3 regions of the Bacillus capparidis genome follow, and region 1 is predicted to be linked to each of the others. Evidence: riboswitches for the same ligand, from Rfam matches in the RefSeq annotation. Region 1 holds a riboswitch; each other region holds the start of a gene.

What was found. A riboswitch is a leader RNA that binds a small molecule or an ion and turns the genes downstream of it on or off. The one in region 1 is predicted to bind thiamine pyrophosphate.
Region 2: it holds a riboswitch for thiamine pyrophosphate, as region 1 does, so the genes downstream of both, thiC (phosphomethylpyrimidine synthase ThiC) here and JOC74_RS10030 (ECF transporter S component) in region 1, are expected to answer to the same signal.
Region 3: it holds a riboswitch for thiamine pyrophosphate, as region 1 does, so the genes downstream of both, JOC74_RS23180 (MTH1187 family thiamine-binding protein) here and JOC74_RS10030 (ECF transporter S component) in region 1, are expected to answer to the same signal.

What each region holds. Positions count from the first base shown of each region.
Region 1 is NZ_JAFDST010000002.1:592,637-597,101, reverse strand. It holds gene JOC74_RS10045 (hypothetical protein) at 530-907, shown strand; gene JOC74_RS10040 (hypothetical protein) at 1,194-1,382, opposite strand; gene JOC74_RS10035 (Gfo/Idh/MocA family protein) at 1,626-2,567, shown strand; TPP riboswitch at 2,655-2,763, shown strand; gene JOC74_RS10030 (ECF transporter S component) at 2,861-3,439, shown strand; gene JOC74_RS10025 (ABC transporter ATP-binding protein) at 3,456-4,465, shown strand, end outside.
Region 2 is NZ_JAFDST010000006.1:57,397-61,861, reverse strand. It holds gene JOC74_RS19610 (YfhD family protein) at 13-195, opposite strand; gene thiC (phosphomethylpyrimidine synthase ThiC) at 817-2,589, opposite strand; TPP riboswitch at 2,719-2,832, opposite strand; gene JOC74_RS19600 (DUF3888 domain-containing protein) at 3,058-3,489, shown strand; gene JOC74_RS19595 (aldo/keto reductase) at 3,614-4,465, opposite strand, start outside.
Region 3 is NZ_JAFDST010000012.1:5,988-10,452, forward strand. It holds gene JOC74_RS23170 (ABC transporter substrate-binding protein) at 1-379, opposite strand, end outside; gene JOC74_RS23175 (ABC transporter permease) at 394-1,185, opposite strand; gene JOC74_RS23180 (MTH1187 family thiamine-binding protein) at 1,160-1,450, opposite strand; TPP riboswitch at 1,520-1,628, opposite strand; gene JOC74_RS23185 (hypothetical protein) at 1,833-2,021, shown strand; gene JOC74_RS23190 (GNAT family N-acetyltransferase) at 2,026-2,379, opposite strand; gene JOC74_RS24225 (hypothetical protein) at 2,401-2,544, opposite strand; gene floT (flotillin lipid rafts scaffold protein FloT) at 2,601-4,136, opposite strand; gene JOC74_RS23200 (NfeD family protein) at 4,157-4,465, opposite strand, start outside.

The DNA.
Region 1 (4,465 bases):
CCAAGCCGATAAATTAGAACCTAGGGCTTCATTTCACTCTTTTTCTATCGAGATTGGTTAGTAGTTAGGAGCGCTTGGTTCTGAGATTTTTCAAAAAGGTGTGCATTACTTAAATAAAATTTCCTCTTAATTTTTAATTTCGGGAATTTCCCTTCTTTATTACCGCCAATAACTAGGCGTACCTTTTGCATTTTGCTGGAAGCAAAGAACCAAGATTCAGTACTTCTTATTCAACAATCATTGACTTCCTATATTCTTTTTACCCGGTCGTTCTTCTAAACAAAACATTTTATTCCAATCGTTTATCATCTATAATAGATGAGCAGAAACAAAACAATTTAACAATTTAAACAGACAAGATATCTCTAGATAAAAATCAGACAGTGAAAAACATCGAATTCATCATTATAGAAGGGCGTTAAGTCTAATTTTCATCTGATAGGGACTAAATTTGCGATTTAAGATCATAAATTAAAGTATTCATAATAAGGTTATGGCATTACAAATAATAATTAGGAGAATTGAATATATGGTAACATTCGAAACGTTTAAGAAGTTGGCATCCTTTGCTGATAACAAGGGTTGTAAGGTTATATTTGATGAGAACAAGAAGATTAGTTTTAATTCATCTAAAATGACCATAACCGTACCCCAGTCTATAACATTGGAAAATGCGTATGCGCTTGCCCATGAAATCGGTCATTTGATTGATCACTTGAACAATGAATTAGATCATGATAAATGGTTAAATGACATGTCTTATCGTATTACAGCTGAAATGAGTGCTTGGGTTCATGCCTATAAACTACTCAGTCATTTAGATATTTCATTAGACAATTATCATACACATGTTAACTCGAAGCTCTCGAGTTATTTCAAATATCATAATGTGGTGCAGCCAGTTTAATAATGATTTTTATTTAAAAATAGAGCCATTAAAATCATACTTATATAAGGTCGATAATTACTGCAAATTTATCTAATTTCAGATAAAAGATAATCGATTCTTTGTTAATATGGATATTAAATGAACGATTTAAGAGGCTAATCCAAGACGTAGTTATCACGAAAGATTTGTGGAAGTTCCATTCCCTCATGGAGAGTGGATCTTCTAAGCAAATGATTTTCATTTCGGATATGTAGTGATTTTCCCGTTGAGATGTTGATGGTATTTGAAAGGATTCTATAGGTGATTATGATCTCATCGGTCTCAATACCCGTTCAATTCCTTCTGTAATTGTACTCCATTTTTCCACTCCTCTTGCGATACTTAACTGTCCAGTTTTTGTGTTAGCAGCATGAGCTTCATACCTATTTCCTACACTATAAATTAGAATATCGAGGTCTCTTTCTTTCACAATGATTCGTTCCATTCTTATCATTGCATTCACCTCACCTTCTATTTACCACTTCAACAAATAGGTAAAAAGTCCTTTAAATTAGGAAATTTTATTTTATGTTTCTAATAGAAAGTGCTAAGAATGGTTTGTTACCTTATGATTTTGTACGGTCTTATTTTGATCTATTTATCTAAGAATCTAACAACCTTCAATTTTTTCCTATTCTAGGTTATTTCACCAATAGACTGATATACTTATCTTACTAAACCAAAAGGAGATGCACATATGAAAGTAGGGATACTAGGAACAGGCTTTGGCTCTTATCACGCCGACATTTATCGTAAAACGGAAAACGTCGATTCAGTTATCATTTTCGGGAGAAACGAAGAGAAACTTAAAAAACTTGAACAAGATTTGCAAATAACAGCTACCAACAATATTGATAACATTATGACGAACAAAGAAATCGATTTAATCGATGTCTGCCTTCCAAGCACCTTACATAAAAAGTATGTCATTGATGCTTTGAAAAATGGAAAGAATGTTTATTGTGAGACACCTGTTGCGTTAACCCTTGAGGATGCCATCGCGATGAAGCAGGCAGCTGACAAATATGGGAGAAAAGTTTTTGTTGATCAATTTATTAAATTCGAACAACCCTATCAATATATTTATTCGCTTGCCCAGCAAAATACATATGGGAAGTTAAAGGCTTTGCACTTGAAAAGAAAGACTCCTCCGTTATGGGGCGATTTAGGGCTGAACCACATCACAACCAATTTCATGATTCATGAGATTGATTTTGTCACTTGGCTAATAGGCAGTCCAAAGCAGATGACAGCTGCCGGTCTCAATGGGAAAGCAGGAACGTCACACGTTGATGCACTTTTCCATTATGATGATACAGTTGTTGAGGTCCAATGCTCTTCTATGATGCCAGGTTACCATCCGTTCACTGTTGCTTATGAAGCCGTTTTTGAAGATGCAACGGTAGAGTACGTGGAGAATGGACATAAGGATAGAAGTGAAATGTCTCTAAAGCTATTTACGAACGACGGTCAGGAAGAAGTCAAAGTAGAGAATAGTGATTGTTATGCAGAAGCCATTAAGCACGTACTGGAGTGCTGCGAGAAAGATATTCCGACAAGCTTGAGTATTGATGATGCGATTCCTTCATTAGAGATAGCCATAGAGATAAAAGAGATGCTGATAAGTACAAATACCTAATTGCAGTAAGATCATAAAATGGAAAACCGTACAATTGACATTTCCTAAAAAAGTGATAAGGTAGTGCTTATACAAGTGAATCAGTGAATTATCCGCTAGGGGGACCTTTTTAGAAGGTTGAGATTAAAGTAGGACTTTAAGACCCTTGGAACCTGATCTGGTTTATACCAGCGTAGGGAAGTGGAGTTGCGGGATCTATATGTCTATCATTATTTTCCAATACAACCACTTTCTTATTGCTGGTAAGAAAGTGGTTTTTTTATTTATCTAAGAAAAAAAGGAGATGTACCATCATGCAAAAAGGATTAAAGCTGACTGATATTTTAGTTACAATTATTATCGCTTTTATTTTCGGGATAGTTTATAAATTATGGGGACCTGTTTACAGCTTGGTTTCAACGGTCGGGCTTCATGTTGATCAGCTGCTTTATGGGATGTGGTTTATTGCAGCAACTGTTGCTTTTTTAATTATTCGTAAACCGGGTGTTGCTGTATTAGCGGAGGTTGCTGCGGCACATGGAGAATTTATTTTTGGCGGCCAGTGGGGAGTAGCTACACTTATATTCGGTTTGGGTCAAGGTCTGGCGGCTGAACTAATTTTCGCTGCTTTCCGTTATAAAAGGTATGATCTTTTCACTGTTTCTTTGGCAGCTGTGTTATCAGCGATAGCTTCACTTGTGATCGACTATTATTACGGGTATATCGGCGACCTGGCGCCTTGGAATTTGCTGCTTTATGTTGGGTTTAGAGTCGCTGGTTCGATTATCATTGCCGGAATCTTTGCTTATCTAATTGTCCAAGCGCTGGAGAAGACAGGCGTTACCAACCTTGTTCGCCCGGCTTCAAGTAAAGATTATCGAGCGTTGGATTAATTGTGAGGTGGGTGTTATGACATCCTTGACGAATGTAAAGGACTTGCGGTTGAAATTTCCGGGGGCGGAATCCTTGTTATTCAAGGATTTTTCCCTTTCTTTTCGTAAAGGAGAAAAAGTATTGCTGTTGGGTCCATCTGGTTCAGGAAAATCCACGCTTTTGCAAGTATTGACGGGACTCATCCCGAATTCTGTGGAAGTACCAATGAAAGCAAAGGAAGTGACGGTTCCTGATTCTTGGGGCTTTTTGTTTCAGGATCCTGATACACAATTTTGTATGCCCTATGTCGATGAAGAGCTCGCCTTTGTTCTTGAGAACCTGCAAATACCCCGGGAACAGATGCAACGCTTGATGAAGCATTATTTGCAACAAGTCGGACTTCACTTTGACAATCTTCATACGAATATTCAAACCTTGTCAGGCGGTATGAAACAGCGATTGGCGATTGCCTCAGTGCTGGCGCTTGAGCCGGATGTCTTATTCCTAGATGAACCGACTGCTATGCTCGATCCAGAAGGGACGAAAGAGGTTTGGCAAACGATCAAAGAGGTTGGCGAGGAGAAAACGGTCATCATTGTCGAGCATAAAATTGAAGAAATTGTTAATTTCGTCGATCGCGTGATTCTGCTTAGTGATCAGGGAACGATCATCGCAGACGGCTCCAAAGAAGAAGTGTTTGCAGAATTCAAGGACGTACTGATTGAACAAGGAATATGGTACCCGAACGTATGGAACGATTATATCGAATCTCGCCGGAAACTTGCGCCGAAGCAAAGCATCAATCAAGAAAAAACGGCCATTTCTCTTTCCGCGTTTGCAGGATTTCGAGGGAAAGAGAAAAAAATAGATGTAGGGCAAGCGAATGTCTATCTGGGGGAATGGATCGCCGTCCTTGGAAAAAATGGAGCGGGGAAAAGCACGCTCTTGCACGCTCTCATGGATTTGATTAAAACAAAGGGCTCCTACACCATATTTGACCGGGATCATAAAAAAATCAAAACATTGACCGATGACGTGACCTTTGT
Region 2 (4,465 bases), on a different contig from region 1:
GACGTTTTTAATCTATTTACTTTTTCTTTTCACACCTGTAGGCCCAAATCCCGGTCTTTCTTCTATTTGATAGGTTTCATCGAGTTCTTTTGAAAGCTCGACTTCTTCATTGCTTAACCCGGCAGCCTGATGTGGATCCTGTGAAATTTTCTTTTTATGGTTATTTCCCTTATGCCCATGATTCATTCTTCCCATGTAAATACCTCCTTCCTGAATTTAGAATACCGAAATTACAATTATTTTATTCAAACATGTTCAAGGTGAACGCTGCTTGTTGAGAGGCGAGGCTTTGACCGTGTTAAAGGGAGAATTCAAGAAATAAGCGGACTTCATTATTAAAGTTCCGTACTGGACATTCCCGGCCATAACGGGAACGAAATTGGGAGCTGCCAAAGCCTGCAATCTTCGTCATAGACCAACCAGGAACCGTCACGTTTGCTCACGTAAAATCAAATATACAAAACGAACAGAACCTGCGTGTCGATGACATCGTTTAAAAACTGAAATAAAAATGAAGAGAGAGGGAAATAAAACGATCCCCTCTCTCTTATTATTTGGTGCTCATTTTTTAATAAATCCTATTATACATCCACGTGATTACTCCAAATGTTACAAAGGCGGCAAGCGTTACAAAGACAACATAACCAAGTCTTGTTTTCGTCATTGTATGTTTGTCATAGAAATTAGGGCTTCGATCGAAAAACCAACCGACAGTTCGACAATCATAAGAAGAACTACAAGAAAAAAGTTTTTCACAAGCTTCATCTTAAACCACCCTATTTGCTTTAACTTAATAATAACACAAATTCCCATTCGTTATTTATAAATCTTACTCCCGCCTTCGACGAATTCCTTCGCCTTTTCCTTGAGGCCTTCGTCAATCGCTTCCTGTGTATCAAGATCATTTTCCTTCGCGTAATCTCTAATATCCTGGGAAATCCTCATGCTGCAGAATTTAGGTCCGCACATGGAACAGAAATGAGCCGTTTTCGCCCCTTCTGCCGGCAAGGTTTCGTCATGATATTCTATTGCCCTCTCCGGATCAAGAGATAAGTTAAACTGATCTCTCCAGCGGAACTCAAATCTCGCTTTCGAAATTGCATCATCTCTGATTTGCGCACCTGGATGTCCCTTTGCCAAGTCCGCGGCATGGGCTGCGATTTTATACGTGATGACTCCCTCTCTTACATCGTCTCTGTTAGGAAGGCCTAAATGCTCCTTAGGCGTCACGTAACAAAGCATCGCCGTTCCATACCAGCCGATCATCGCTGCTCCAATTGCTGACGTAATATGGTCATAGCCCGGCGCAATATCTGTTGTCAATGGCCCAAGAGTATAAAACGGGGCTTCCTTACAAATTTCCATTTGTTTATCCATATTTTCTTTGATTTTATGCATCGGCACGTGTCCCGGCCCCTCAATCATCACTTGGACATCGTGTTTCCAGGCGATTTGCGTCAATTCCCCAAGGGTTTCGAGTTCAGCAAATTGGGCTTCGTCATTTGCATCGGCAATCGATCCCGGCCGCAAGCCGTCTCCTAAAGAGAACGCAATATCGTATCTCTTCATGATCTCACAAATCTCTTCAAAATGGGTATAGAGGAAGCTTTCTTGATGATGAGCCAAGCACCACTGAGCCATAATCGCCCCTCCCCTGGAAACGATTCCGGTCACCCTTTTAGCCGTGAGCTGAATGTATCGAAGGAGAACTCCGGCATGAATTGTGAAATAATCAACACCTTGTTCAGCTTGTTCAATCAGTGTGTCTCGGTATACTTCCCACGTTAAGTCTTCGGCTACCCCGTTTACTTTTTCAAGAGCTTGATAAATCGGAACCGTTCCAACCGGTACCGGGCAATTACGAATAATCCATTCCCGGGTCGTGTGAATGTCCTTCCCTGTCGAAAGATCCATCATCGTATCTGATCCCCAGCGTATCGCCCACGTCATTTTCTCAACCTCTTCCTCTATGGAAGAAGTCACCGCTGAATTCCCAATATTCGCATTAATTTTTACGTGGAAATTTCTCCCGATAATCATCGGCTCACTTTCCGGATGGTTAATGTTTGATGGGATAATCGCGCGTCCTGCTGCCACTTCATCCCTGACAAATTCCGGTGTCATATTTTCACGAATGGCGATGAATTCCATTTCGGGAGTAATGATCCCTTTTCTTGCATAATGGAGCTGAGTCACATTTTTTCCTTGTTTGGCACGAAGCGGCTTTCTGATTAAGCCCGGATGGTCCGCTTCATTGCTCACTGTACGATATCCATTATCCTCCGGTTTAACCTTACGTCCTTCATATTCTTCAACATCATCTCGTTCACTAATCCAATTCGAACGAAGCGGCTTTAAACCTTCCTGAATGTTGATGTGTTGATTTTTATCAGTATATGGTCCGCTCGTATCATAGACTCGTACCGGTGCATTTGCTTGTTCCCCAAACGATCCGGTGGTACGGCTTAATTCAATCTCTCTCATTGGGACTTGAATGTCTTGTCTTGAGCCTTCCACATACACCTTCTTGCTCCCTGAAAAGCTTGACATAATTGAAATGTTTGTTTGCTGTACAGATTCTTTCTTCACTTTCCTTCCTCCTTTTTATTATGTTGAAGGACAGGATCCAGAATAGCACCAACACGAAAAAACCAGATCCAAATGAAAGGACCTAGTTTAAAGTCAGTAAAAAAGAAGTAGATTATTGGATACAATAATCTTCATAATCCCTTACTTCCCCACGCTGGTACGAACCAGATCAGGTCCAAAGGGTTAAGAAGCATTCAGCGCTCCTCTCTCAGCCCGCAACTTTGGGCACCCCTAGTAAACTATTAATTTCTTCAACATGGTATCACGTTTAAGCAAAGAAGAAAAGGGTACTTTTTCACCATTTGGAATGTTTTTGCACAATTTTTTGAAAAACAGGGAGGGAAAAAATGATTTACTCTCGTTAAAAAAACAACCTAAACAGCATCGGAATAGTCTATTTATCCCCTAATTATTAGTAATTAATAAGGTTGTTATTAGGGGAAACTAAAAAAACAAGTGGGAGGAATCATGATAAAAAGGTTTGTGATTGTGTTAGTTGTTACTTTTACGGCAAGTATGTGTTTTAACTGTGAGGCAGAAACTGTTTATACTCCTCCTATGAATTCAAGAGAAGAATTGTATCAAGATATTTTTGTTTCATTGCTTAGTGTTGAAATTGATAAAGCCGTAAACGAATACTACAAAAAGGTTTTAAACTACTCACCTATGGTTTACCCATATCAAGTGTATATAGAGAAAGCAGAACGAATAGGCGAATATCGACGATTTGAATTTACAGTAATAATAAAAGTGACTCCAGTTGTAGGACCACATATTCAAGTTGGACTAGACAGACTAACATTATATATCAATGGGAGTGGACGAGTTAACCTTAAAAAGTATGAACATTTAAGGGACTATGAATTGCCTGAACACTGGCAGCACATATTAATACACTAAGAGGAGAAAACCTCCTCTTTTCCCACATAGAGATGCACGCCGGGCAATTACTAGCAGAGAGCAAGAAAAGAGAAGGAGCACTTTTCTCCAATTTTCTTATTCAAAAATGCATCAAGATAAATTTTCAAATAATATCTAAAGGCATCTTTTTTCTCGGTTCTGGGAAAGCCTCATCAATACGATTCAAATCTTCTTGAGTCAGTTCAACCGAAACCGCTTCTGCATTTTGATAAACGTGCTGCTCTTGCACCGCTTTTGGAATGGCAATCACATGATTGGATCGTATAGTCCAAGCAAGGGCTATTTGAAGTGGCGAAACATTATATTTTTCAGCAATCTTATTTACATTATCATCACTGAGCAATTGTTTTCGTAATGATCCTCCTTGGGCGAGAGGGCTATACGCCATAATCGGTATTTTATGATCTTTATGCCAAGGCAGTAAATCAAAATCAATTCCTCTCGAGCCCAGGTGGTATAAGACTTGGTTCGTGGCACAATTCCTTCCGCCCTTTGTATTCCAGAGTTCTTCCATATCAGCCGTGTCGAAATTGGAGACTCCCCATCGTAATATCTTTCCTTCTTTTTTCAATCGTTCCATCCCTTCAATGGTTTCTTCTAATGGAACACTGCCTCTCCAATGTAATAGGTATAAATCCAAATGGTCAGTGCCAAGGCGATTCAAGCTATTTTCGCATGCAGCTGAAATATTTCCTAATCCTGATTTTTGCGGATATACCTTTGAAACGAGAAAAACATCGTCGCGATTTTCTTTAATAGCTTCGCCAACGACTCGTTCAGAATTTCCCTGGCCGTACATTTCAGCAGTATCGATCAGCTTCATGCCTAAATCAAGCCCGAGCTTCAGTGCCTTAATTTCTTCTTGTTTCTTTTTAGGGTCTTCTCCCATATACCATGTCCCTTGCCCAATAGCGGGAAGGCAAGTTCCGTCCGGCAAAGTAACGTTCCGGTTTTC
Region 3 (4,465 bases), on a different contig from region 1:
TTTTCTTTAAAGAGGCAAAGGCCGATGTGTTTTCTTGAATAATGGCAGCGATTGACACAATCGGGATATCGGTTGATCTTGCCTGAGTGACCGATTCTTGATTCGAAATGCCAAAATCGGCATTTCCTTTGGCAACCACTTGTTCCACACTCATACCATCTCCGGGTTCAAGAATTTCTAAATCTATTCCATTCTCTTTATAATATCCTTTTTCTTTTGCTACATAGATTCCTGTATGATTTGTGTTAGGAAACCAATCGAGCATAATGGTTACTTTTTTTAGGTCTCCATTTTTTCTTTGCTCAGAATTTTGCTGCCCGCATGCTGAAAGCAGCAATACGAGAATACTAAATAATACATACGTTTTGCGCAGTTTCATTTTATCAAAAAACCTCATTTCTTTTGCTTGTGTTTCCATGGCATACAAGCTCTTGCTGCAAGCTGAATGCTGCTGTAAAAAGTCAGGCTTAATAACACGATAATGACGATGATTAAAAATACCCGAACGGTTTGAAAGGATTGCGTTGCCCTTGTTAAAGTAACTCCCAGCCCCTTGCTTGCCCCGAGCCATTCAGAAATAACGGCTCCCATTACGGCGTATGTACCTGAGATTTTCAGACCGGTAAAGAAAAACGGAAGCGCAAACGGAAGCTTCAGTTTAAATAGAAGCTGGTAACGGCTCGCACCGACAGACTTCATCATGGCAAGCATGTCTTTGTCAACCATACGCAAGCCCTCAATCACATTCATAGCTATGGGAAAGAAGCAGACGAGCGCTACGATAAGGAGCTTAGGTACAAAACCAAAACCAAACCAAATAATAAATAATGGCGCAAGCGCAATAATCGGAATCGTTTGCGAAACAACGAGAAGCGGGCTGAATGTTCGATACAAAACGTCGGAAGAATCGAGAATAATTGCAAACCCAACCCCCACGACGACGGAAAGAAGGAGCCCTGTCAATGCTTCAAATAATGTAGGAAAAATATGATCGGAAAATGCAAAATTTCCTGTGAAAAATTCTGTAATCACGAGATGCGGAGCGGGCAATATCCAAGCCTCAGTCTTCGTGATAAGGACAAACAATTCCCATAAAAGAAAAAATAAAAAAACCGAGCTTACCGGCAAAACGATATTCCGAACGCTATCCCATTGCGTGCTAGCGGTATTTTTCAACCTTTTCACGAATTGTCACGCCCCCATCAGGCCGATAATGGATTTTCATATGGGTCATGACCTCAGTGGCTCCTGCTGCTATGCAAGCATCTTGAGCCTTTTTGACGATTTCCAGAAGCTCGTCCATTTCACCTTCCATAACCGTCTCCATCGCACCGACTTCATAAGGAACGCCGGAAGCGGCAACAACTTCAATTGCTTTGTCGACTAATTCATAGACCGGGATTGTTCCAGATTTGGGCAATACTTGAAATGCCAGATTTATCGATGACATATACTCCTCCTTCTAGTGAAGAAGAGCAAGTGGAAAATTGAGAGGAGGATCGCTATAGAAAAGTCATTCACTTTTGTTATAGAGTATCCCTACGCTGGCATTACCCAGATCAGGTTTGTGGGTCGATACGTTTTCGCATCCTCTCAGCCAAGTTCACTTAGCTCCCCATATTATTTACCATTGTACCTTACCATGATTCTCGACGCTTGTAAATCAGCTAAAGCCCGCCATCAAGGCATTTCCATTCAAAACAAGCAAACCAATTTTGATAGATTCTCCAAAAAAATATCTTCAAAACGATACGATAAACTAAATTTTTTTGCATATTCAGCCATTTCTTTGAATGTAATAATAGAGAGATGATAGAGAGGGGAAAGAGAGAATGAATGCGTTTTTTTTAATGCTATTGTGCTACTCCCTGTCAGTAATAAATTTATTGATGGGGTATTTCGAGGCAATAAAGGTGTGCGATGCAGAAGGAAAAGTGAATGGCAGAGGAATGATATTTTATATTCCGCTTGGTGTAGCTTTCGCCATTCTCTCATCCTATTTTTTAAATTCGATTAAATAATTCGTTACTTACTCAGCTTCGCTTCAAGCAAAGACAGATCTCTCCAGCCAAAGGCGATTTCAATATGGTTTTTCTCAGCGATCGTAAAGCTATCTTTTGCTACTTTTTCTGGTTCTAGGGAAAGATAGAATCCAATGGAAGGATTTTCATCCAGCACCCAGACCAACATGTTTTGATACCCGTTTTCTAAGAGATATTTGACACCCTCTTTTACTAATGCTTTTCTCGCACCCATTTTTTGCTTTTCTTTAAACAAATAGATTGCATATAGCTCACCATCATAGTTGTGTTTTTTTGTCCGCTCGGGACCGAACCCGGCAAACCCGAAAATCCCTGACTGATCTTCAGCGACAAACACGCTTTCAAACGAATTATCTCTCTACATCTTCTCTCTATCTTCATAATTTAATTGCGCAAGATATGTATCAGACACTATGTTTTTATATGTCGTTCTCCAGCTATCCACATGTACCTTGGCGATTTCTGCCGCATCCTCTTTTGTTGCTTTGCGAATGTTGAACATCATAAATCACTCCTTTTTACTTTAGCGAAAAAGGCAGCCCGTCGACTGCCTTCATCTTATTCTATTGTTTCCTTGACCGCTTTGGATTTATTGATACCGATGCCGATTTCATCCAAGCTTTGTCTAACGTTTCCTTTTCCAGAAAAATTTTCGATCAGTTCTTTCACATCAATTCCTGAAGAAGCCTTCAAGCTTTCCTGCAAGGAAGACATCAAATTGGTTGCATAACCGGTCACTCTGTTTGCCCCGCTGTTTTCACCGCTGCCGCCGGTATCAACAACCGTAATTTTATCAATGTTGGAAAGTGGCGCAGACACCTGCTTCGCATATTCAGGCAGCATTCCTATAATCATATCGAGAATAGCAGCTTGGCCGTATTTCTCAAAGGCTTCAGCGATTTTTTCTTTTGCTTCAGCTTCTGCAAGTCCTTTCAGGCGTATAACTTCTGCTTCCGTTTCTCCTTTTGCTTTTTCCGCTTCCGCTTTCGCAATTCCATCCAAACGCACTCGTTCTGCTTCAGCGCGAGCCAAGGCTTCAGTACTATACTGCTTAGCATCTGCTTCTGCATACTGGCGTGCTTTGTGTGCAGCAGCTGATTGTTCGACAGAGTAACGATCGGCATCCGCTTTTTTCTTAACCTCTGAATCATACTGCTTTTCTCGGCGAAGAATTTCTTTTTCTTCCAATTCAATTTGTTTCTGCCGCTCTATGATTTTCACTTGCATTTCCTGCTCGGTCACTTGCTGTCGCGCCCTGGCAGTTTCAAGATCGTATGCTTGGTCTGCGCTTGCTCTTGCCGTATCCTGCTCCCTGCGGTATTCAGCCATTTTCATCTGATTGATTTTTTCAGCTTCAGCAATTTCCGTCGCTCGTTCCAGCTCGGATTTTTTCGCGTCTTTTGAGGCTTCCGCCCGCTTAATTCTTGTTTCTTTATCTGCTTCTGCTGTCGCGATGTCCGCATCTCGTTTTACTTGCGCAATCCGTGGTTTTCCTAGTGACTCCAAGTAGCCGTTTTTATCACGTACATCCTTGATCGTAAATGAAACAATGACCAGACCCATTTTTGCGAGATCCTGCGAAGCCACTCGTTGAACCTCTTGTGAAAATTTTTCACGATTTTTATAAATTTCTTCTACCGTCATCGAGCCTAAAATAGAGCGAAGGTGTCCCTCCAATACTTCTCTCGCTTCCATTTCCCTGTCTTGCTTTGTTTTCCCGAGAAACTGTTCAGCCGCCGTCGCGATTTCGTTAATGCTTCCGCCAATTTTTATGATTGCTGTACCGTCAGCCATCACCGGCACACCCTGTTCGGTATATACTTCCGGTGTAGACACATCAAGCTTGCTGGATAAGAGACTTAACGGCTCGGATTGTTGGAAAACAGGAAGAACGAACGTACCTCCTCCGCGAACAATTTTTATTTTGTTGCCTCCCTCATCCACATGGACATTTTTCCTCCCCAAATAGCTCCCTGTAACGATTAAAGCTTCATCCGGACCTGCCGTGCGATATTTCGAAACAAATACGCTGATAAGTGCGATCAGAATAAAAAATACAATTCCTATGACAATCCATATCGGTGTTGATAACATGACTTTTCCTCCCTCTCGAATTATTTTATAAATGGTTCATGAGGTACGACGGATAATACCCCGCTTTCAATTTCAATCACTAGGATTGTAGTGCCATAAGGAATAGGTAGATTTTCAAAGCTTACCGCAGATTTTGAAATCGTCCCGCCTTTTCCTTCAAGCACCACCTCGCCATATCCGTCAATTGGTATGGAAGTAATGACTCTACCAATCCTTCCCTTAAGGTCTTCTTCTCTATAGGCAATTGATTCTTCTGCTGCAGATAAGGGAATGAGAACAAAAACATTCAGTAACGTGACGAGAAAAATTGATAAGATAATAGAAATGAA